DNA from 3 places in the Peribacillus sp. NPDC056705 genome. Region 2 is predicted to be linked to each of the others. Evidence: riboswitches for the same ligand, from Rfam matches in the RefSeq annotation. Region 2 holds a riboswitch; each other region holds the start of a gene.

Region 1 (7,764 bases), on a different contig from region 2:
CCTGGCGTAGTGGGGGATATTGCCGTACATGTAGATACACCTGCTCTATTTAAAGAATATTTTAAAGATCCGGAGCGGACATCACAGCAGTTCCGCGGGGACTATTATATTACCGGCGACCAAGCGAAAAAGGATGAAGATGGTTATTTCTGGTTTGAGGGTCGTTCTGATGATATCATCATCAGCTCGGGATATACGATTGGACCGTTTGAAGTGGAAGATGCACTCGTGAAGCATCCATTTGTTAAAGAGTGTGCTGTTATAGCAAGCCCTGATGAAATAAGGGGAAATGTGGTCAAGGCATATGTAGTCTTGATGGAGGATATCGATCCGAACAGCCAAGGGTTGATCCAGACGCTCCAAACGCACGTGAAGGAATTGACTGCCCCATATAAATATCCAAGGAAAATCGAATTTTTAGAAGAGCTGCCCAAAACGACATCAGGTAAAATCAAACGGGTTGATTTACGGAAAAGGGAAGAAGCACTCCTTAACAATTGATTGAAAGCATTACCGTCAGCCGTAACGGCTGGCGTTTTTTTATTACAGGTACTTGGATAAAAGCATAAATATGGGAATCCGTGATATGAGATGGTACACTTACTGCATATCTGCACAGTAACAATCATTTAATAAGGAGTGTAAAGCCGGAATGGGAACGTTATGGTTCAATGGGTCGATTTATACGATGATTAAAGAAAACGATCGAGTGGAGGCTGTCTTCACTGAAAAGGGGGTAATTGTTGATACCGGCAGCCAGGACTATTTGAAAAATGAATATGCCGGCAATATTTCCAGGGAAATCGACTTAAATGGACAAACGATGCTGCCGGGGTTAGTGGATAGTCACCTTCATTTGGTCGGGCATGGTGAAAGGCTGCTTCGTTTAGACCTCTCTTTGATGGATAGCAGGGAGGCCATCTTGAAATCCTTGAAGGAAAAATGCTCAAAAACCCCGGCTGGAAAGTGGATTGTTGCCGAAGGATGGAATGAAAATGAATGGCCGAGTCCTGAATTGATATTACGGGATGAGCTTGACGAGATATCGACAGAACATCCCATCGTATTGAAAAGGATTTGCCGTCATGCCTTGGTGGTCAATTCCCGCGCCCTATTGGAAGCGGATATTAAAGAAGATATAAAAGAACCTTCAGGCGGGGTGGTCTGCCGTTATCCTGACGGGCGTTTAAATGGTTTATTTAAAGAAAGTCAAGCGCAGAACTTTATTTTAGACAGCCTTCCCGGGATTGATCAAGAGTATATCGAAAACGCGCTCATAGAGGCCATAGAAGACGCATATAAGCTAGGTTTGACTGGGGGGCATACCGAGGACCTTTATTATTACAATGGCTTCATGCCGACATATCAGGCGTTTAAATCGGTTATCGAGGACCGGGAAATGGCCTTTCGCGCCAATTTGCTCGTCCATCACGAAGCGTTTGAAGACATGCTGGCAGCAGGAGGCGGCTATCAGAAAGGTACGCGATATATCAAATTTGACAGCATGAAGATATTTACCGACGGCTCCTTGGGCGGACGCACAGCTCTGTTGAGCGAGCCTTATGTAGATCAAAAGGATACGAATGGAGTCGCGATATTCACTGAAAACGAGCTTCAGGAATGGGTGAAAAAAGCAAGGGATGCCGGAATGCCGATTGCTGTACATGCGATTGGCGATCTCGCTTTTGAATACGTCCTGAATGCAGTAGAGGCCCTCCCGCCGAAAATGGGGCAGAGGGACCGGCTCATCCATGCTCAGATTGTCCGGCCGGAGCTGTTGGAGCGGGCGGCAAAGCTGCCGGTAATTTTTGATATCCAGCCGGGTTTCGTCCCGTCCGATTTTCCGTGGGTGGAAGAAAAGGTTCCAGCCGATCTACTGGAATCCTCCTATGCCTGGAAAACCTATTTGAAGTTGGGCATCATTTGTGCGGGAGGGTCGGATGCACCCATTGAACCATTAAATCCAATTTTGGGCATTCATGCTGCTGTCACAAGGATGAAAATCAACAGCGAGGACCCGACCGTATATGGCTTGGGCGAAAGGCTTTCCGTGTACGAGGCCTTCTCACTGTATACAAAAGGGAGCGCTGCAGCAATCGGCAAGGAAAAGCACCGAGGTGTGATCAAAGAAGGGTACGATGCCGATTTTACCGTATTTAATCTGGATGTTTTTGCTGTGGCGCCGGATGATCTCCTACAAGCAGAGGCGGTCATGACGGTCATCGATGACAAAATCATGTATGATAAAAAATAACAGTTGCAAAAAAAGAAAATTATTAGATGGAATTAGATAAAGGAATGTAAATGGAAAGAAGGCTTGTTATGAAAGTGGATGAACAAAAAGAAGGGGCAATCTATGCAGCCCTTTCTTACATGATGTGGGGAGTCGTGCCGATTTACTGGAAGTTCCTTCAGGGAGTCGGTGCAACAGAAATTTTAGCTCAGAGGGTATTATGGTCTTTCGTGTTCATGCTGGTTTTATTGATGTTCATGAAAAAATGGCAAGCGTTTCTTGATTATGTCAAAAACATAATGGGAAATCCCAAACTCTTTACGGCATTACTAACGGCGTCACTGCTTGTTACAGCTAATTGGGGAGTGTTCATCTGGGCCGTTAACTCAGGACGGATCCTCGACACGAGCCTTGGATATTATATCAATCCGCTAGTGAGTGTACTATTGGGAGTGATAGTCTTAAAAGAAAAACTGAGCCGGGCCCAAATCATTTCATTCCTGCTTGCAGGAATCGGAGTCTTGATCCTTGGCATTCATTTCGGCACCATCCCGTGGATCTCTCTTGTTTTGGCCATGACGTTCGGATTATACGGTCTGGCAAAAAAAATGATCAAGGCCGAATCGGCGATCGGGCTGACACTTGAAACGATGATGGTAACGCCTCTTGCCCTGGGTTACCTGATATACTTGATGAACCAATCCGAAATGCAATTCTTTACAGAGGGAAGCACAAGCTTGCTGTTGGTGGGCGGCGGGATTGTCACGGCATTGCCTCTTTTATATTTTGCGAAAGGGGCTGAGAAGATCCCGTTATCGATGCTTGGGATTTTTCAGTATATCGCTCCGACCTTATCTTTATTGATCGGGGTATTCGTCTATCATGAAAGTTTTACCAAAGCACATCTTTTAGCCTTTTTGTTCATATGGTCAGCCTTGGCTGTTTATACATTATCCATAACGAAATGGGGTCAGGCAAGTGCCCGCAGGTTCAAAGGCAAGGGGAATATTGGTGCGTGAATAACAAAAAATGCTGGGAGATTTCTCTCCCAGCATTTTTTTATGCCGGTATAGGGGAAAATGCCCGGGTCATGAAAGGTAAAAACTAGAACCTATTTCTGATACAATACAATTGGAAAGGCTGACAGGACTGTGATCGGACTTTGCACGTGGGATATTTTGTTGGAATTGACTATAGAAGGAACTATCCAGGAAAATGATATGATTTGTCAGGAATGCTGATATGGTGGCGAACGGCTTTCTATTGCTATTTAATTCATCGATGATTCCCTGTGAACTGGTAATCCCGATCCCGTGGCCATAAAAGAGGTCTTTTCCTAATAATATGGCATTTTCACCTTGCCATTCAGGAGTTGCCTCGTCGTGATCAGGGTTTTTGAAGTAAACGCAATCACCTGGTGAATAATCCCTTCCTTTATGAATAATGAGTTCCATATTTTGTGGAGGGTCCCAGTCATATAAAACTAGGTTTGAAAAAAGGTCGTCGAAATTCCTAGGGCCGATCAAATCCAAAATGCCCTTTAAAAAAGTGATGACTATTGCAGTCCCGCATTCAAAAGCATAAAGCCTTCCATTTATGAAAATGTCAACGAGTGCAGCATGAGGGAGAACCCCTGGCTGAAGGGTAAAGGTGCCATCCTTTGAAAGGTGCCAATATTGTTTATTGGATTCCGATTCCTCAAGTGTGGAAAATTCTGCATCACTTTTATCCAACGCAATAGCTGCCGCAATGACCCGGTTCCTCAGTTGTATCTCGAAATTAAACATTCTAAAGTTCCGATATTCAAAAACGTTGGAATCCTCCGCCAGCAATTGGACAATTTCAAGTGATTTAGCAGATGCTACTCCTGGTTGGATTTGACTGACATCTAACCGTTTGTGATTAATCTTTATCATGATCATATCCACCTTTTACTTATGAAATGAACGGTTTATAAAACCGGTAAACAAAAATGTTTACATATAATTCTCATTATATGAATGCAAGCTCTAAATTGACTATTTGGAACGTGACAGCCGAGAATGATTGGAATGAAAAGAGGCGGGATTTTTTTGCTTTCATTCCAAAAGATGTTTTGCTAGAATTCCTAGAGTGCAGGAATACCCTTCCGATTAGCGGGAAGAAGCAAATTACTATTCCTTTTTCCCCATGAATTGATATAATGAAAGAGAAAAGTTCATATGTGCGAGAAATGTAGGGGGGCCAGTACTGCTGGCTGAGATTGCATCCTTTAGATGCTGACTCTTTGAACCTGATCTGGATGATGCCAGCGGAGGGAACATATTATTACTGACTTTCTGTTTTGTATGTTAACGTCCGAATCCATCTTCGGGCGTTTTTTGCTTTTCCATCCAGTATTTGAATAAACCCTGGAGCCCCATTATGGTTCCGGCATATGGATCTTATATGATGTGTAGGAGGATAATGACTTGAATAAATTCTTGCCACTGTTAACTTCGTTGTTCCTTTTGGCTGGATGCGGTGCAGGCGGAACTAATGAAAAAGAAGAAGCATCTAAAAATGAAGGAAATGAAAAATTAAAAAAAGTATCGGTCGTGCTCGATTGGACACCGAATACAAATCATACTGGATTGTATGTAGCCAAGGAAAAAGGTTATTTTAAAGAACAAGGTCTTGATGTGGAAATCATCATGCCAGGTGAAGCCGGAGCTGATAAGCTTGTCGCTTCAGGGAAATCTGAATTTGGCGTGAGTTACCAGGAGGGCATAACGCAGGCCCGCGTGCAGGGCGTGCCAATTGTTTCGGTAGCTGCCGTCATCCAGCATAATACCTCGGGATTCGCTTCACCTGAGGCAAAGAACATTAAAACTCCCAAGGATTTTGAAGGGAAAACGTATGGTGGATGGGGGTCTCCGGTTGAGAAGGCCATCATTGATTCACTCATGAAAAAAGAAAATGCCGATGTAAATAAAGTGGATATAGTCAATACAGGAGACACGGATTTTTTCACTTCTGTTAAAAGGGATATAGATTTTGCCTGGATTTATTATGGATGGACAGGCGTTGAGGCTGAATTGCGTAATGAAAAGCTTAATATGGTTTACTTAACCGAATACTCTGATAAGCTTGATTACTATACGCCTGTATTGACTACGAATGAAAAGATGATAAAAGAAGATCCGGAGACTGTTAAAGCATTCGTACATGCAGCTTCGAAAGGGTACCAGTTTGCCATCAAGAATCCAGACGATGCAGCGGACATATTAATCAAATCTGCACCGGATCTTGATGCAAAACTAGTGAAGAAAAGCCAGGAGTGGCTTGCAGACAAGTATCAGGATGATGCTCCGCGATGGGGTGAGCAAAAGCTTGCAATTTGGAAGAATTACAGTGATTGGATGACTGAAAATAAGCTTCTTGAAGGTGATTTCGATCCTGAAAAGGCATTTACCAATGAATTTTTACCAAAATAGGAGGAAATACAATGGCCAACTCATTAATTAGCATACAGATCATTCCTAAAGGGGAAAATGTCATCCCCATGGTCGATGAAGCAATCAAGATCATTGAAGAATCAGGTGTCAAGTATGAGGTTCACCCGCTTGAAACGACAATGGAGGGTGAGCTTTCCGAACTTTTTGCCGTGATAGAAAAAATGAATGTAAGAATGATTGAAATAGGTTCGCCGAATGTCATTTCCCAAGTGAAAATATTATATCAGCCAAGCGGGATTACGATGGATACGTTAACGGAGAAATATCGGGCATGAACGGAAGGGGAATTTGGAAGAAGGGGGCTCCCTTCTTTCTTTTATTATTGTTGCTGATAGTATGGGAGTCAGTGACAGTTTTATTGAAAGTCGAAGAATGGCTGTTACCGGCTCCATCGGCCATTTTCATTGAAGGAATTGAGTCGTCCCGCACTCTTTACGGACACCTTATATCCACAACCGAGCTTGCGTTGTCGGGTTTTTTTATTGGAAGCTGCATCGGCTTATTGATTGCGGCAATCTTACACCTATTTCCAGGTGTGAAGGATGCGGTTTATCCTCTGCTCATACTATCACAAAATATACCCATCATCGTTTTGGCGCCGCTCTTGGTGATCTGGTTTGGCTTTGGCATGCTGCCTAAGTTAATAGTGATATCGCTTGTATGTTTTTTTCCGGTTGCGGTTGCATCATTGGACGGTTTTCGCCAGACACCATACGAACTTAAGCATTACTTCAAGATGATGGGAGCGGGAAAAAACCAGTTATTTTGGAAGCTGGAACTTCCTCACTCAATCCCGTTCATTTTCTCCGGCCTGAAAATTTCGGCGACCTATAGTGTAATGGGGGCGGTTATTTCGGAATGGCTCGGGGCAAAATCGGGGATTGGTGTTTATATGACTCTCGCTTCCTCAGCGTTCAGGACAGATCGAGTGTTTGTTGCCATTTTCATCATCATGGGCATGAGCCTGATCTTTTTTGGAATCATCACTTTCCTGGAGAAATACGTAGTTTCTTGGAAGAGAAAGGAGGGGAAAAGGGATGAATCTGGAAATTAAAGACGTCTCCTATTCTTTCGATGGTAAACAGAATATATTGGAGAATATGAACTTCCATGTGGATGATGGGGAATTTGTCACGATCCTTGGGCCATCAGGCAGCGGTAAAAGTACATTGTTCCACTTGATTGGCGGCATTTTGAAGCCAGATCAGGGAATCATTTCACTGGGTGGCAAAAAGATAAATGGCTTAAAGGGCCATATCAGCTATATGCCTCAGCAGCCTTCCCTTTTACCTTGGAGGACGGTAGTGGAAAATGTTTTGCTTGGAAGTGAACTCGCTGGGGTCAGAGATAAAGAAAAGGCAAAATCCCTTTTGATGAAAGCCGGATTGGAAGAGTACGAGAAAGCATATCCGCATGAATTATCTGGAGGCATGAAGCAAAGGGCCGCATTCATCCGGAGTATCTTAAGTCCACAGGACTTGATGTGCCTCGACGAACCCTTTTCTGCCTTGGATGAACTGACAAGATTGCAAATGCAAAAATGGCTATTGTCGGTTTGGGAAGAAAATCGGAGGTCGGTGCTATTTGTTACACATAGCATAGATGAAGCGGTTTTCCTTTCAGATAGAATCTATGTGTTATCAGCAAAACCGGCTGCTGTCATCAAAGAAGTGGAAATTCCATTTCCAAGGCCAAGAAGTGAAGAACAGCTTCTTAGTGATGAGTTTTTTCATTTGAAGAGAGACTTATATGCAGCACTGAAGCCAACTATTTCTACTTAAGGGAGGCGATTGAACTTGAGGATCATCGACAGTCATATCCATTTGGACCGGTATGACGTTGTTAAGCGGAAGCAGATTCTGACTGACATGGAAAAGGTTCATATGGAATCCTTGCTGACTGTTTCCATGAATTTGGTTTCTTCGATTAACAATTATCAGCTCTCACTGAAGGATTCACGAATAAAGCCTGCCTTTGGTTTTCATCCAGAGCAGCCGCTCCCAGGTGATGAAGAAGTGAACGAACTTTTGAACTGGATGCGGGAACATCATCAAG
Region 2 (7,764 bases):
TTGCCAAGTGAACTTGAATAAGGGTTTTGGGTAATGAGATGGAGTATTTTTATTATATAATGATAGTGACAAAAGGAGGATGTATGGATGGTATATAATTCGGCAGCAGAACTTTGTGAAGGGTTTGGGTATCCGCCCGTTCACGTTAAATTGACGATAGAGATCGTCGATAAGAGATTGGGACCTGTAACGGCGGAAGCAGAGATTGCCATTAAGCCTGTTAAGTCAAAGGAATATCTAGAAGTATTGGTGGAAGAATTGGAATCGGAGCATATCTTTGCTGATGAAAATGGCAGTATCTATGGCAGCTTCGGCATCGATCAAAGTATCCAGATATATGATGAAGTCCTGGCTACAATTCCGTTCGAAGAGTTAATAGGAAAGGAAAATTGGAAAGAGATAATAGAGGAATCAATCACTGTGGATAAGCTAAAGGAACAACTGGGGAAATCCCTCAATGATTATCAATTCAGTGATTTGAGCGGGAAATATAAATTCAGGAAAAGATGTACGATAACGGAACTTCAATTCATAGAATAAACCAAAACTGGAGAAGGCGAAATGCTTTCTCTTTTTTTGATGCCATCATAATCAAATGCTGATAGTGAGACAATCCGTAAGAGTTTTTAGACATACACAATGTCAAGAAGAGATCAGTAAGGTTTTTTATGGTGCACCATACATATTTTTATGGTTTTACATAGGGTAATATATTGATAAGGACTTTTACAAGAAAACGAAATGTATATTTTAAAAGTTAAAAAGGAGAATATATGAAAATTGGTTTGGTACGGCATTTTAAGGTGGCACATGAATTTCCCACTGGGAGACCTGTTACGGCGGATGATATGAGGCAATGGTTTGAGGACTATGATGCAGCGGATATCATTTACGGAACGACTTTGTTTGGTGTGGAGGAATGGCAGGAATGTTATTGCAGTGATATGTCGAGAGCTGTCAAGACAGCGGAACATATCTATCCAGGTACGGTTCATCGGATGGAGGAGCTGCGGGAAATACCTTCCCCTCCACTTAAAGGAAAGGTTAAGCTGCCGTTCATCCTTTGGGCAATCTGGATCCGCTGCTGCTCGGTAATCAACAAGCAGACAAGGGCGGAAATTAAGATCGCTGAGCGAAGGATCAATAAAGTATTGGATGAGGTCTTAGCAAAGGGGGACAGGGATGTTCTGATCGTGAGTCATGCCGCCCTCATGGTATATATGAGGAAAGAGCTGATACGACGGGGGTTTAATGGTCCAAAGTTCAAGATTGCCAGTAATGGAAAGCTTTATGTATTTAAAAGATGATAAAGGGACTATATTAGGTTTCCTACCAGAAGGGGTAAGTCATTTTTGCTTATTTTAAGAAAGAGGAAGGCATTTTCCGAATAGTTATTCTTTTTTTATTGGTTGTGGTTTATTATTGTAATAGTGTAATTTCTACGAATTCAATAATAGGGGAAGAGGGGTGGACATTTTGCTGAAGGCAGTTTTTTTTGATTTAGATGATACATTACTTTGGGATCAGAAAAGTGTAAAAGAGGCTTTTGTGGCCACATGCGAAGTGGCTAAGGAGAAATATGGCCTGAATGTCGTCGAGTTTGAAGAGGCTGTGCGAAAGGAAGCACGTGAGCTTTATTCTTCTTACGATACATATGCATTCACTCAAATGATCGGAATCAACCCATTTGAGGGATTATGGGGAAACTTTCAGGATGATCATGATGAATTCCGGAAGATGGCCGGGATTGCACCGGCTTATCGGAAAGAAGCGTGGACGAGAGGTTTGAAGGCATTAGGGATCGATGATCAGGAATTCGGGCTTGAACTGGCAGAACGTTTCCCGGCCGAGAGACGCAAAAAGCCATTTATCTATGAAGAGACCTTCCGTGTTCTCGATGAATTAAAAGGGAAGTACAAATTGCTATTGCTTACGAATGGATCTCCTGAACTGCAAAATACCAAACTTGAAATTACCCCTGAACTGGTTCCTTATTTCGACCAAATCGTGATTTCAGGCGCTTTTGGACGAGGTAAACCAGATGCCTCCATTTTTGAGCATGCTTTGGAAATCATGGAGCTTGATAAGGATGAAGTATTGATGGTCGGAGACAATTTAATGACCGATATCCTTGGAGCATCACGGGTAGGCATAAAGTCAGTTTGGATAAATCGCCATGATAAGGAACGGAATGAAGTGATTCCGACCTATGAAATCAAGCATTTAGAGGAGCTTTACCCAATTCTTGAGAGCTTGGGGAATTAATTAATGGCACTCTCCAAATAACAGATTTTGGAGAGTTGTAATGAAAATATTAGGTCTTTCAAATTATTTACAGAATGAAAAGGGTGATATATAGTTACCCTGTAATCAATTAAATTATTCAGACTAGGGGTGTCCAATAAAAGTTGGGCTGAGAGAGAAGCGCATAAGCTTCTTAACCCTCAGGACCTGATCTGGTTCATACCAGCGTGGGGAAGTTAGAATCTACTAAACAATGACATTTCAATTGGTCATTTCTGTAGTCATACTAACGTTAGCCGGGTCTTAAATATGAGATCTGGCTTTTTCGTGCGAAATGGATTGGATTTTGTCCTTTTTAAATGAACTTAAAAAGGAGAAATGAAATCATGATGAGTAATTCTGTAAATGACATGAACGTTTCAATTATGTCCAGTTTTGCCGGGAGTAAAAAAGTGTATGCTGAAGGATCTAGACCCGATATTAAAGTACCTATGCGTGAAATTAAGCTAAGTCCGACTACAGGGTCATTCGGCGAAGAAGAGAATCCGCCTTTACGAGTTTATGACACAAGCGGTTTTTATACGGATTCAGATTATCCCATTGATATTCGAAAAGGTCTGGCCCCGATTAGACGAAGCTGGGTTCTGGAACGGGAAGATGTTGAAGAGTATGATGGCCGTGAAATAAAGCCCGAAGATAACGGGTATAAAAAAGTTGAGTCACAATCCAATGCCGAAGTTTTTCCGGGTTTGAAAAGAAAACCATTGCGTGCAGTGAAAGGGCAAAACGTGACCCAGCTCCATTATGCCCGTAAAGGTATCATTACTCCAGAAATGGAGTTCATTTCGATCAGGGAAAATGTGGCCCCTGAGTTTGTAAGAGAAGAGGTAGCTAGCGGGCGGGCTATCATTCCGGCAAATATTAACCATCCTGAAAGTGAGCCCATGATCATCGGACGTAATTTTCATGTGAAAATAAATGCGAATATTGGGAATTCGGCTGTAAGTTCATCGATCGAAGCTGAAGTGGAGAAAATGACTTGGGCTACACGATGGGGTGCAGACAATATAATGGATCTTTCCACCGGGAAGAATATTCACACGACCCGGGAATGGATTATCAGAAATTCACCTGTGCCAGTTGGGACGGTTCCGATATATCAAGCATTGGAAAAAGTGAATGGAGTCGCGGAGGATTTAAATTGGGAAGTTTTCCGGGATACATTAATCGAGCAGGCTGAGCAAGGTGTCGATTACTTCACCATACACGCTGGTGTCCTTTTGCGATACATCCCCATGACAGCCAAGCGAGTTACGGGAATCGTTTCCCGAGGGGGCTCCATCATGGCACAATGGTGCTTGGCCCACCACCAAGAAAGTTTCCTCTATACTCACTTTGAAGAGATTTGTGAAATCATGAAGGCGTATGATGTCTCTTTCTCATTAGGTGACGGCCTTCGTCCTGGATCCATTGCAGATGCAAACGATGAGGCACAATTTGCTGAATTGGAAACACTTGGGGAACTGACGAAGATTGCTTGGAAGCACGATGTTCAAGTCATGGTGGAGGGACCTGGTCACGTACCGATGCATTTGATTAAAGAAAATATGGATAAGCAGCTGGAAGTCTGTCAAGAAGCACCATTCTATACCCTGGGACCATTGACAACGGATATAGCTCCTGGATACGATCATATCACTTCTGCGATTGGAGCTGCCATGATTGGATGGTTTGGAACTGCCATGCTTTGTTATGTGACACCGAAAGAGCATTTGGGACTTCCGAATAAAGAGGATGTTCGGGTAGGGGTCATAACTTATAAAATTGCGGCCCACGCAGCTGACCTTGCTAAAGGCCATCCGCATGCAAGAAAACGGGATGATGCCCTTTCGAAGGCTAGATTCGAATTTCGTTGGAGAGATCAATTCAATCTTTCCCTCGATCCTGAAAGGGCGGTCGAATATCATGATGAAACTCTACCGGCTGAAGGTGCCAAAACAGCCCATTTCTGTTCAATGTGCGGCCCGAAATTCTGCAGTATGAGAATCTCCCAGGACATCCGTGATCTGGCGAAGGAAAAGGGTCTGGGTTTTGAGTCGGTAATCGATGAAGGGCTTAAAGAAAAAGCGAATGAATTCAGGAAAACGGACGGGGAAATCTATCAATGATTCCGACGAGAGGGAGAATTCGATGAATCGGGTAATCCAGATAAAAGTTGAAATGAAACAGTTGGAAACTCAATTGGAACAGCTGAAAAGAGAGCTGAACATTTTTCGGGAGAATTGTATTCATGAATTTGTAAAGCATGACTATAGTCAGCAATGTACAAAGTGCTACTTAATCGAAAGTCTGCAATGGTAGTGATGCCTTAATTGTCCTTTCATTATCTAATCCCCTTAATCATGCTGGGGCATTCAATCACAAAGTCAACATGATTAAGGGGATATTTTTATGCTCATTCATTAAAGCAAAGTTGGAAAATATAAATGCTGTTTGATACTTAACAGGTTATTCCTTGTAGCATTTCTTGATAACATTCATCACAGAGCATTTCATTTCTATCCATGTCAGTAACTTGAAACGTTACGGCATGGATTTTTTTCTTCCGTTTCATCAGTACAATAGAAGCATTTATATGTCATTAGAAATCCTCCCATTGAAATAAATGTGTTAATAGTTTAAAACGTCACGTTTTTTTTATACAGAAAACATGTCTGCAGCTTAATTGGTCTTCTTGGAAGAGTTTAGATTGAATAATCCAGTTGGGGTTCAACATACTAAACTTGTTCGCATCATTGATAAAACGAGGAGGGAAATACAATGCAAAACCAATATCAACAAGGTCAAGTACACCAGAACATGCAAACGGGTGCCATTCCCCCACAAATGAATCACGGTGGTCACGAAGTATTCGATGTACATGAAGTGTTGTCGGGAACGATTGGTACTTTAAACACGTATACTCTTTTGCGTCAGCATATCAAGGATCAGGAATTACTTGACATCATGGATCGTCAATATCAGTTCATCCAAGATGAATATAATATCTCATTGGAGTGCTTCCAAACGGGCCAGGATCCTTCTAAACGGACTCAGAGCTACAAAATGAATCAAGATAACGATTTTATATATGGATTGACACCAACGCAGCCAAAGAAACCTTTGCAATCCGTCTCGGAAATTACGGATGAATGCATTTCAGGCTTGATGCTTGGAGCTGTCAAGTCTGCAGCATCCATGAAAGCAATGGCAGCGCTTGAAATAACGAATCCGGTGGTTCGCCGCGTATTTGCAGATTCCGTTCCGAACTGCATTGAAATGGCATATGAGATTTCGATATATCAAAACAAACATCATTACTACCAAGTTCCACAGCTTGCGCAGCAGGATATGCAACAAATGTTGAATTCGTATGCACCGGCACAAGGAAATAACAACAATATGAGTCATTAAAAGCATTTGTTAAGAACATAAAGAAGGGATAGGACCAACTCTCCTATCCCTTCTTTATTATTGTTTCATCTGATTTATTTCCTGGATGCATTCCTGGACGAGGGTTACAGCCTGACTCATGGTGGCTCCTCCGCCAAATGCTGCGGTCACGCCAATGGCTTCAAGAATTTCTTGTTCGGAACAGCCTTGATCAAGACATCCTTTTGTATGATAGATAATACAGTATTCATCTTGAGAATATAAGCTTATTCCTAGTGCGATAAGCTGTTTTTCTTTCTGGGATAATTGACCTTCTTTAAAGCACTCTTCCGTAAATGAATTGAATTTCTCTGCGAGATCAGGCATTTTATGCGTAAAGACACCGATTCCAGCTTTATAATCACGAAGAGCATTTTCAGTAGAATTATTAGCTTCGAATTCCATTTTCCATTCAGCTCCATCCTAAATTTTTTTTATCAAAAATTAGTATGAGCCAAATGCTGGATGAATAAACAGAAACATGGAGTTTACCAAAGGAATCATGGAACCGTCCTTCCTACAAGGCAAATGAACCCTTAGGCCGGGTGGCTTTGAACCATTGATAGCAAAGGATGCAGATTAGTGCGACGTCAATGGCATCACCGGCATAGTACATTAGCATTCCACCATTTTCCGCTTGTTCCTTGGTGACTCCGCTTGGAGGGTGGGCAAAAATATATTTAGAAAGGATATCATGGGCGGCCAGTGAAATTGTAAAAACGATAGCTCGAAACATGAAGCTGAACCTGTGTGGCGCAGGGTCCATATAGATCATGGACGCAGTGAATAGATAGCCGGCTATGAACACGTGAAAATGCACCAAGGCATGTAGAAGAGAATTGTGATGAATCAACCCATATAACCCAGTCGTATAAAGGATCCAGAGTCCCCCAATATTAAGCGTGGAAGCAGTGATTGGATGACTTGAAATTCGCAGCGGCCAGCTTTTCAACAACTTTGAAAGTCGTCTTGCTGATTGTACATCAAGTGTTCGCAGTGCAAGAGTTATAGGTGCAGCAAGCACGAGTAGAATTGGTGCAATCATTCCAAGCAATAAATGACCAACCATGTGCGTGGTGAAGTCCATATGCGCCCGATTTGCTATGGGACCTATAATTGCAAAGGCTGCACAGATGGTGCCAAGAATCCAAAAGAAAGTACGGTATAAGGGCCATTTTTTATAGCGGCGATTCGAAAATACGACAGCTGCGATATAAATAACTATAACAAGTGAGAAAAGAATCAATAAAATCGGTTCAAAACCAGTTCCATTATCATGAATATGTCCATTACTGTGCATGGCGGCCGTCTTCTTTCATTTTAAGTAAGCTGCTTCTTGTTAGAATGACGATGGTAATGCCGATCAGTATCATGATTGCGGCTGCAATGTTCCAAATCAAGTCGTATGGGAGAATATCGACATTGTAACGGATTTGATGGAGACGCATTAGCTTGTGCTGGATGGTCCCATCATATAACTGAAAAGCACCTGCCCCAAGCAAAACTCCTCCTATCCACCTTTTCAGCCATAATCCCTTTCGGCGGCGAAGGTCAGCGAACATGAACAGAGACCCGACCGTTGCGAACCAGCTTAGGGCATGAAATAAACCATCCGAGACAAGTCCAATGCTGGATGTGGACTTGTCATAGAAATGATGCAAATTTAATAGTTGATGAAAGATGGTCTCATCGATGAATGCCACCAATCCGATCCCGAATAGAAAACCGGACCATAGATTACGAGCGGAATAAGTATATCGTAATTCTGAAATGGATTGATTTCTTTGATTTCGGGGCCTGAAATCCATTTTCCATCCTCCTTTTAAGTTTCTTTATAATGTGGTTGGTTTTCCTATATATGGTTCTTCTACTGTACCCTGTATTGTAAAGTTATAGACAGGTATATGGATCTTTTTAAATCTTATTAGTGATCCATTCATAATCCTAAAATAATCCTTGGATTTTTAGTTCAATGATCATTGTTGATTGCATGTAAACTTTTTCTAATTACTGTTCGTTATAACTGGATTCATGTTTCAAGCATGGGCA
Region 3 (7,764 bases), on a different contig from region 2:
TGCATCTGACACGGCAAAATTTGGCCAGAGTGGGCCAAAGGTCGGTAGTTATGATGCAGGTTTTGGTTCAGCTTATTTAGCACGAATTGTCGGAGAAAAGAAAGCAAGGGAAATCTGGTATTTATGTGAACAATATTCTGCACAAGAAGCAAAGGAAATGGGACTTGTGAACAAAATCGTTGCCTCGGAACAATTGCACGAGGCAGCAGAGGAGTGGGCAAGAAAGATCCTTGATAAGAGTCCTACTGCGCTAAAAATGCTCAAATATTCCTTTAATGCAGATAGTGCCAACATTCAAGGGATTTCTCAACTATCGATGGGCAGTTTAGCGATGTTTTACAATACAAAAGAATCGGAAGAAGGAAAGAACGCCTTCCTAGAAAAGAGGCCTGTAGATTTTAAAAAATTCAGAGGTTGATGAGGGGGATTAAAACTGGTGAAATTGGAGACGATTTTGACTCAGGAGTATGTGGGGGAATATAAAGGCGTTTGGCCAAATCGTACCATCTTGGATTATTTGAATGATGCTATAGTAAAGCATCCAGATAAGATGGCGATTATCGATAAAAAAAGCAGTTTTACTTACAAGCAGCTTGGTAAGTTGGTCGATCGGGTCGCTTTGGGTCTCTTGCATATAGGATTGGGTAAGGGGGATGTTGTCTCTTTTCAACTGCCTAACTGGAATGAATTTATAATCTTGCATTATGCTGTTACAAGAATCGGTGCCATTAGCAATCCATTGATACCAATTTATCGAGATAGGGAAATTGGCTATATGGTTGGGATGGCAGAATCTAAAATGATTGTTGTACCAGAGTATTTCCGTGGGTTTTATTACCCTGATATGATTGAAAGACTAAGTCATCAATGGCCATCAATGAAACATATATACGTGATGGGTGACAGAGCGCCGAATGGGATGAAACTGCTCTCCTCTTTATTTGAGGAACCTTGGGAAGACCGGATTGATTCATCCATTTTGGATGAAATCACACTTGACCCCAATGATGTGACTGAAATTATCTTTACCTCGGGAACCACAGGAAGTCCAAAAGGAGTTATGCATACCCATAATACTCTTTGTATATCAACGAATTATTGGATTGATCGCTTACATTTAACATCTGATGATGTTCTTTTCATGGCGTCAACGTTTGCCCATCAAACAGGTTTTGGTTATGGAGTTAGGCTCCCTACACATATTGGAGGTACGGGAGTCTATCAAGACATTTGGAATCCGAAAGAGTTTATTGAATGGGTAGAGAGGGAGAAAATAACGTTTACGGCCGGAGCTACTCCTTTTCTGCAGGATACGGTTCAAATGGAGGGGATAGAAAGGTATGACCTTAATTCGCTACGAGTCTTCGTAGCTTTAGGTGCCCCGATTCCCAGGCATTTAGTAAAGGAAGCCATGGAAAAAGTCCCGTTCAAGATATTGTCAGGGTGGGGTCAAACGGAAGATGGCTTGGTAACCTTGACGAGACTTGAAGATCCAGAAGAAAAACTGACGAATACCGACGGAATTCCGTTTCCGGGAATGGAACTAAAGGTCGTAGATTTTGAAGGGGAGGTCTGTGCCCCGAATATAGAAGGCTCTTTATTAGTAAGGGGTCCGGCTCTTTTTGTCGGCTATTTTAAACGGATCGAGGATACTTTAGCTGTATATAGTGACGGATGGTTCATTACCGGTGATCGGGCATTCATTGATGAAGAAGGATATATTCGAATTTCTGGAAGAAACAAAGACATAATCATACGTGGCGGTGAAAATATTCCAGTCGCTTATGTAGAAAATGTATTGTATGAACACCCGGATATTTCTAGCGCTCAGGTTATTGCAGTTCCAGATGCCCGTCTTCAGGAAAAAGCATGTGCATGTATCAGCATGAAAACGGGGAAGAGCCCGATCACGATGGATTCCATGCAGGAATTTCTCTCGCAAAAGGGTTTGGCCAAACAATATTGGCCTGAACTTCTTGAAATAATGGATGACTTTCCTCGTACGGCAAGCGGGAAAATCCAGAAATTCCGGCTCCGGGAAATGATAAATGAAAAGTTAGTCGACAAGATATAAGCAGTTTAAATAAATCCATATTGACTAAATGGTGAAAGTGGAGGGAAATACGATGAATAAAAGAATCGCATTTATTACCGGTGCCGGAAGCGGAATTGGCAGAGAGATTGCAAAAAAATTGGCTTCTCGCAATTTTAACATCATCGTGGCTGATATAAATCATAAAAATGCTGAGGAAACGGTTTCTTTAATCGAAAATTCGGGTTTTGAAGCCAGGGCGGTCCATTGTGATGTAACGAAATTAGAAAGTGTTAAAAAAGCCGTTGAAGAAACAGTGAATCATTATCATAAAATAGATATATTGGTTAATAATGCAGGCTGGGATAAGGTGGAACCTTTTTTAAAAAGCGATCCTAGCACTTGGAAAAGGATTATCGATATTAATTTACTTGGGCAGATCCATACTTGCAAGGAAATTTTACCTCTCATGATTGAAAATGGTTATGGAAAGGTAGTAAATATTGCATCTGATGCAGCTAGAGTAGGATCAAGTGGAGAGGCAGTTTATTCGGCTGCTAAGGGAGGGGTGATTGCCTTCACAAAAACGATAGCAAGAGAAATGGCACGTCACAAACTCAACATCAATTGTATTGCGCCAGGTCCTGCAGATACGCCCCTATTTCAAGAAATAGGCTCATACAATGAAGGTATAGCAGGTGCCTTGGAAAAAGCGATTCCATTTCGCCGGCTAGCTCAACCAGAGGACATTGCCAGTGCTGTTGCCTATTTCGTTTCGGAAGATGCAGGGTATATTACGGGGCAAACACTTTCCGTAAATGGTGGATTAACTATGGTCTAATCAATATAGTTGGGTGGTTATGCAAGATTGAAAGGCTAGTAAACTTAAAGCATTAGGTTGAAAACTTTTTCTAATACGTTTGACAATTGGATTTATCGTGTTAATATAAAGGCAAATGAAAATTAAATATACAATTTGTACCACTAGGGGTGCTTTATAGGTAAAAGTTGATTTTACCGCAGAAGCTGAGATTAGAGTATGACTTTAAGACCCTTAGAACCTGATCTGGTTTATACCAGCGTAGGGAAGTGGGGTCTGGAACGATACGTTTCTGTATTTTTTCAAGTACAACCACTTTCTTTACGTTTAAGAAAGTGGTTTTTTGTTTGCAAAAAAAGGGGTGATAAAAGTTTTTTTCTGTAAGATTCATTGAAAAATACTATTTGGAGGTAATGGACATGAAGTTTTCAGAGGAAATCCGTCGGGAAGTTGACCATATTTGGGAAGCTAGTTTTAATCACCCGTTTGTTGCAGGAATAGGAGATGGCACATTGCCATTGGAATGTTTTCGTTTTTATGTCATGCAAGATGCCTATTATTTATCTCATTTTGCCAGGGTTCAAGCTTTAGGGGCAGTCAAAGCTACAGATTTACATACAACAAGCAGGCTTGCCGGCCATGCACAAGGAACATATGAAGCGGAGTTGAAGCTTCATGAGAATTTTTCTGAGAGATTAGGCATCACAAAAGAAGAAAGGCAAAATTTCAAACCCGCCCCGACTGCTTATGCTTATACTTCCCATATGTATCGTGCAGCTTATTCGGGACATTTAGGTGATGTTATTGCAGCCATCTTGCCGTGTTACTGGCTGTATTATGAAATAGGTGAAAAGCTGCAAGGTAGCATACCCGAAGAGCCGATTTATCAAGAATGGATAGCGGCGTACGGAGGAGAGTGGTTCCGCACTTTGGTGGAAGAACAAATTGCGAGGCTTGATGAGATTGCTGAAAAAGTAACGGACGAAGATAAGGAGAGGATGAAAGAGCATTTTATCCTTAGCAGCCAATATGAATACTCATTTTGGGAAATGGCTTATCGTTTAGAGACATGGCCTGTGCACCAGGAAACACTGGAAGTATAAAGGAGAATGAAATAATGAAAAAAGGATTGAAATTAACGGATATATTAGTCACGATCGTGATTTCGGTAGCATTTGGAATCGTTTATATCCTTTGGGGTTCGATTTACTATTCTGTTAAACCATTAGGATTACATCTGGATCAACTTATTTATGGAATGTGGTTTATAGCTGGTCCCGTCGCCTTTTTAATTTTACGGAAACCGGGTGTGGCACTTTTGGCGGAGATTGCTGCAGCTTCCGGGGAATTCTTTCTAGGTTCTCCTTGGGGGCTGACCGTACTGTTATATGGGGTGGTCCAAGGTTTGTTCGCGGAACTGGTGTTCATGGGGTTCAAATATAAAAAATTCAATATGTCGGTGGCCGTTTTAGCTGCGGTAGCTTCCTGCTTTGCATCCGTACTAATGGATTTTGCATACGGGGAAATTGGTGCGCTTTCTACTTGGAATCTATCTTTATTCATGATAGCGAGGTTTGTGGGTTCCATTTTCTTTGCAGGTGTGACTGCCTATTATCTAGTTAAAGTCTTGGAAGCGACTGGAGTAACTAATCTTGTTCGTCCGGTTTCAAATAAAGATTATGCAGAACTGGATCAAAATTAGGTTGAGGGCCATGGAACCAATCATTTCAGTTGAGAAGTTAAGAATGAAATATCCCGGTGATGAATCTTTGGTTTTCAAGGACCTATCCTTATCGTTAGATATAGGAGAAAAGGTACTATTGTTGGGACCATCAGGATGTGGTAAGTCCACTCTTTTGCAAGTGTTAAGCGGATTGATTCCGAATTCCATCGAAGTCCCGATGAAAGTTGAAGAAATGAAATGCCCTTCTTCATGGGGGTATGTTTTTCAAGACCCTGATAGTCAGTTTTGCATGCCATTTGCCGATGAGGAAATCGCCTTCGTCCTTGAGAATCTTTCCGTCCCTAAAGGTGAAATGAAAGGGAAAATCCAATATCATCTCCGTAAAGTAGGATTGAACCTAGGCCATACAAGTATAGAAACATTATCAGGCGGGATGAAACAGCGTCTGGCAATCGCTTCAGTATTGGCCCTTGAACCAGAAGTGATATTTTTGGATGAACCAACCGCCATGCTTGATCCGGAAGGAACAAAAGAAATCTGGGACTTGTTGAAGGAAGTTGGTCGAGACAAAACGGTTATAATCGTCGAGCATAAAATTGACCATGTTTTAGAATTCATCGATCGAATCGTGCTTTTTAATGATGACGGTCAAATCATGGCTGATGGTCCAAGAGACACCATTCTTTCACAATATAAAAATGAAATGAAAGAATATGGAATATGGTTTCCAGGTGTTTGGGATGAATATGTAAATCAGCATGCACCCATTCGTGAACACCAATTTACAGATGATTCACTCCTTATGCATGTGCAAGGATTTAGCGGTTTTCGGAATAAAGAGGAAAAAATCAAGATTGAAGAGCTGAAGGTTCATTCAGGGGAATGGATTGTAATCAGGGGAGAAAATGGCGCGGGAAAGAGCACACTTTTGCAAGCACTGATGCAGTTCATAAAAACGGATGGTAAGTATGAATTAATGGGGACCCCCATTAAAAGGGTGAAAAATCCAACAAATCATATGACGTTTGTCTTTCAGAATCCTGAGTTTCAGTTCGTTGCAAATACTGTATATGAAGAGATTGCCTATTCATTGCGGATTGACAAACGGCCTCAACAAGAAATAGATGAGAGGGTCCGCACATTGCTTAAAGTGTTCGGCCTTATGGCACATCGGGATAAACATCCGTTTCAATTATCAATGGGTCAAAAGCGTCGCCTAAGCGTAGCTGCTTCAATCGTAATAGATAAAAAAATCATTCTCCTGGATGAGCCGACCTTTGGCCAAGATTCGAAAAATACCTTTGCATTACTGGAATGGTTTGAGGAATATCGAAGGCGCGGAATAACAGTGATCATGGTAACTCATGACGATCATATTTCAAAAAACTTTGCTACCAGGATCTGGATGGTTAAGGACGGAAACGTAATAAGTGATGAAAACATTGCGCAGGCCGGATTTTTGGAGACTGAAGTTTTATCACTTTAAAAGGAGTGTCATGTAGATGAATGTTTCAAATACAGAAACATGGCTCCATAGAATTAATCCAAGCGTTAAACTTGGTGTACTGATTGTGTTATGCATCGTGGCGTTATTCATTCATGACCTGAATTATATGATGAATATCACCATTGGCGTATTACTTTTATTTTTGTTTTTTACCGGGCATTCGATAAAACGAATCTTACTTTTATCGATTCCCTTTTGTTTCATTTTTATATCCACCTCTTCCGCAATGATATTATTCGGACAAGGTAAGACGCTTTGGTTCGAGTGGGGCCTAATATCGATAACGGAAGAAAGTTTCATGAGGGGAATACTTGTGGGCTTTCGAGCTTTGTTCTTTGCGGCCCTTGGATTAACTTTTTCCTTAACGACAAGGCCAGTGAACTTGTTTTATTCGTTAATGCAGCAAGTGAAGCTTAAACCGAAATATGCCTATAGTTTCATGGCGGCATTAAGGCTGATTCCCATCATGATGGAGGAGTTCCAAACGATACGAAACGCGATGAAGGTACGCGGTTTCGAAAGGGGAAAAGGGATAAGATCTGTATATTTTAAGATGAAAGCCTATTCCATCCCGTTGTTATCCGGAAGCATCAGACGTGCTCACCGAATCGCGGTTGCGATGGAGGCAAAGCGATTTACAGACACTCGGAATCGAACATACTATTATGAATTTGGGTTTTCAAAAAAGGATCATGGTTTCATTTTGTATTTTATCATCCTGCTGTTGGCCGGCTTTTATCTATCGATTCAATACCCGTTAGTATCTATTTGATTTTATGAGATGGTAATTTTACTAGTTAGGGGTTCTTAGTATGAATGCACATGAATTGCATATTATTTCTACTGGGAAACAGCCAATTGAAAAGTTTGTCGAGATCGCTTCAAACATTCAAGAACATGTTGATTTCTTTTATCTAAGGGAAAAGCAAATGAGTGCATCGGAACTCTATCGAGCAGTGACCCTATTACATGATAATAAGATTCCGCTTTCTAAGATCGTCATTAATGACCGGATGGATGTAGCCTGGGTACACAAAGTATTTGGTGTGCAATTGGCTTTTCATAGTTTAGATGCGGGAGTCGTAAAAGGAGCTTTTCCAGGGATGAATATTGGCTGTTCGATCCATTCCATGGATGAAGCGAAAGCCGCATTCAGCAAAGGAGCCAATTACGCGATTTATGGACATGTTTTTGAAACGGATTCAAAAATCGGACTTCCTCCTAAGGGAGTTAAGGAGCTTAATGCAATCACAAGAAATGTCAATCTTCCGATAATTGCGATAGGCGGAATAACACCTTTCAATTGCCAAGTCGTACTGGATGCGGGGGCACGCGGAATTGCCGTCATGTCAGGTGTGCTTGAAGCTGAAAATCCGATTAAAGCCGTTAAAGAATATTCGAGGTCTTTGGGAAAGGAGACATAAGATGAATTCCATATATGATGCAATCATTGTTGGGGGAGGAGTAATAGGTGGATCCATTGCTTTTCAATTAGCCAAACGAGGCAAAAAGGTCCTTTTATTGGAAAAAGATAGACTCGCCAGTAAAGCATCCAGTGCTGCAGCCGGGATGTTAGGGGCACAATCCGAGTTGGATGCTGATAACCCGCTTTTTACATTGGCAAGCCGAAGCAGAGGGATGTTTCCTGCACTGGCGGAAGAATTAAAAGACATAAGTGGAATAGACATCGAATTAGTGAACAAGGGCATGTTTAAGGTGGC

Evidence for each region. Region 2 has a riboswitch for thiamine pyrophosphate ahead of thiC (phosphomethylpyrimidine synthase ThiC). Riboswitches for the same ligand answer to the same signal wherever they lie in the genome.
Region 1: another riboswitch for thiamine pyrophosphate. It lies ahead of ACFRAK_RS03775 (ABC transporter substrate-binding protein); the one in region 2 lies ahead of thiC (phosphomethylpyrimidine synthase ThiC).
Region 3: another riboswitch for thiamine pyrophosphate. It lies ahead of tenA (thiaminase II); the one in region 2 lies ahead of thiC (phosphomethylpyrimidine synthase ThiC).

The regions. Positions count from the first base shown of each region.
Region 1 covers NZ_JBHTYI010000002.1:275,312-283,075, forward strand. Annotated here, with positions in the region: gene mbcS (acyl-CoA synthetase MbcS) at 1-501, shown strand, start outside; gene ACFRAK_RS03760 (amidohydrolase) at 653-2,254, shown strand; gene rarD (EamA family transporter RarD) at 2,323-3,252, shown strand; gene ACFRAK_RS03770 (protein-glutamine gamma-glutamyltransferase) at 3,322-4,149, opposite strand; TPP riboswitch at 4,440-4,549, shown strand; gene ACFRAK_RS03775 (ABC transporter substrate-binding protein) at 4,684-5,688, shown strand; gene ACFRAK_RS03780 (thiamine-binding protein) at 5,700-5,984, shown strand; gene ACFRAK_RS03785 (ABC transporter permease) at 5,981-6,763, shown strand; gene ACFRAK_RS03790 (ABC transporter ATP-binding protein) at 6,747-7,490, shown strand; gene ACFRAK_RS03795 (TatD family hydrolase) at 7,506-7,764, shown strand, end outside.
Region 2 covers NZ_JBHTYI010000004.1:16,132-23,895, forward strand. Annotated here, with positions in the region: gene ACFRAK_RS06820 (hypothetical protein) at 88-540, shown strand; gene ACFRAK_RS06825 (histidine phosphatase family protein) at 774-1,307, shown strand; gene ACFRAK_RS06830 (HAD family hydrolase) at 1,477-2,265, shown strand; TPP riboswitch at 2,381-2,495, shown strand; gene thiC (phosphomethylpyrimidine synthase ThiC) at 2,631-4,412, shown strand; gene ACFRAK_RS06840 (hypothetical protein) at 4,435-4,605, shown strand; gene ACFRAK_RS06845 (spore coat protein) at 5,065-5,697, shown strand; gene ACFRAK_RS06850 (carboxymuconolactone decarboxylase family protein) at 5,755-6,120, opposite strand; gene ACFRAK_RS06855 (cytochrome c oxidase assembly protein) at 6,233-7,015, opposite strand; gene ACFRAK_RS06860 (DUF2243 domain-containing protein) at 7,005-7,523, opposite strand.
Region 3 covers NZ_JBHTYI010000021.1:30,289-38,052, forward strand. Annotated here, with positions in the region: gene menB (1,4-dihydroxy-2-naphthoyl-CoA synthase) at 1-418, shown strand, start outside; gene ACFRAK_RS20090 (AMP-binding protein) at 437-2,074, shown strand; gene ACFRAK_RS20095 (SDR family NAD(P)-dependent oxidoreductase) at 2,127-2,873, shown strand; TPP riboswitch at 3,009-3,137, shown strand; gene tenA (thiaminase II) at 3,272-3,955, shown strand; gene ACFRAK_RS20105 (ECF transporter S component) at 3,970-4,554, shown strand; gene ACFRAK_RS20110 (ABC transporter ATP-binding protein) at 4,565-6,022, shown strand; gene ACFRAK_RS20115 (energy-coupling factor transporter transmembrane component T family protein) at 6,039-6,815, shown strand; gene ACFRAK_RS20120 (thiamine phosphate synthase) at 6,856-7,467, shown strand; gene thiO (glycine oxidase ThiO) at 7,469-7,764, shown strand, end outside.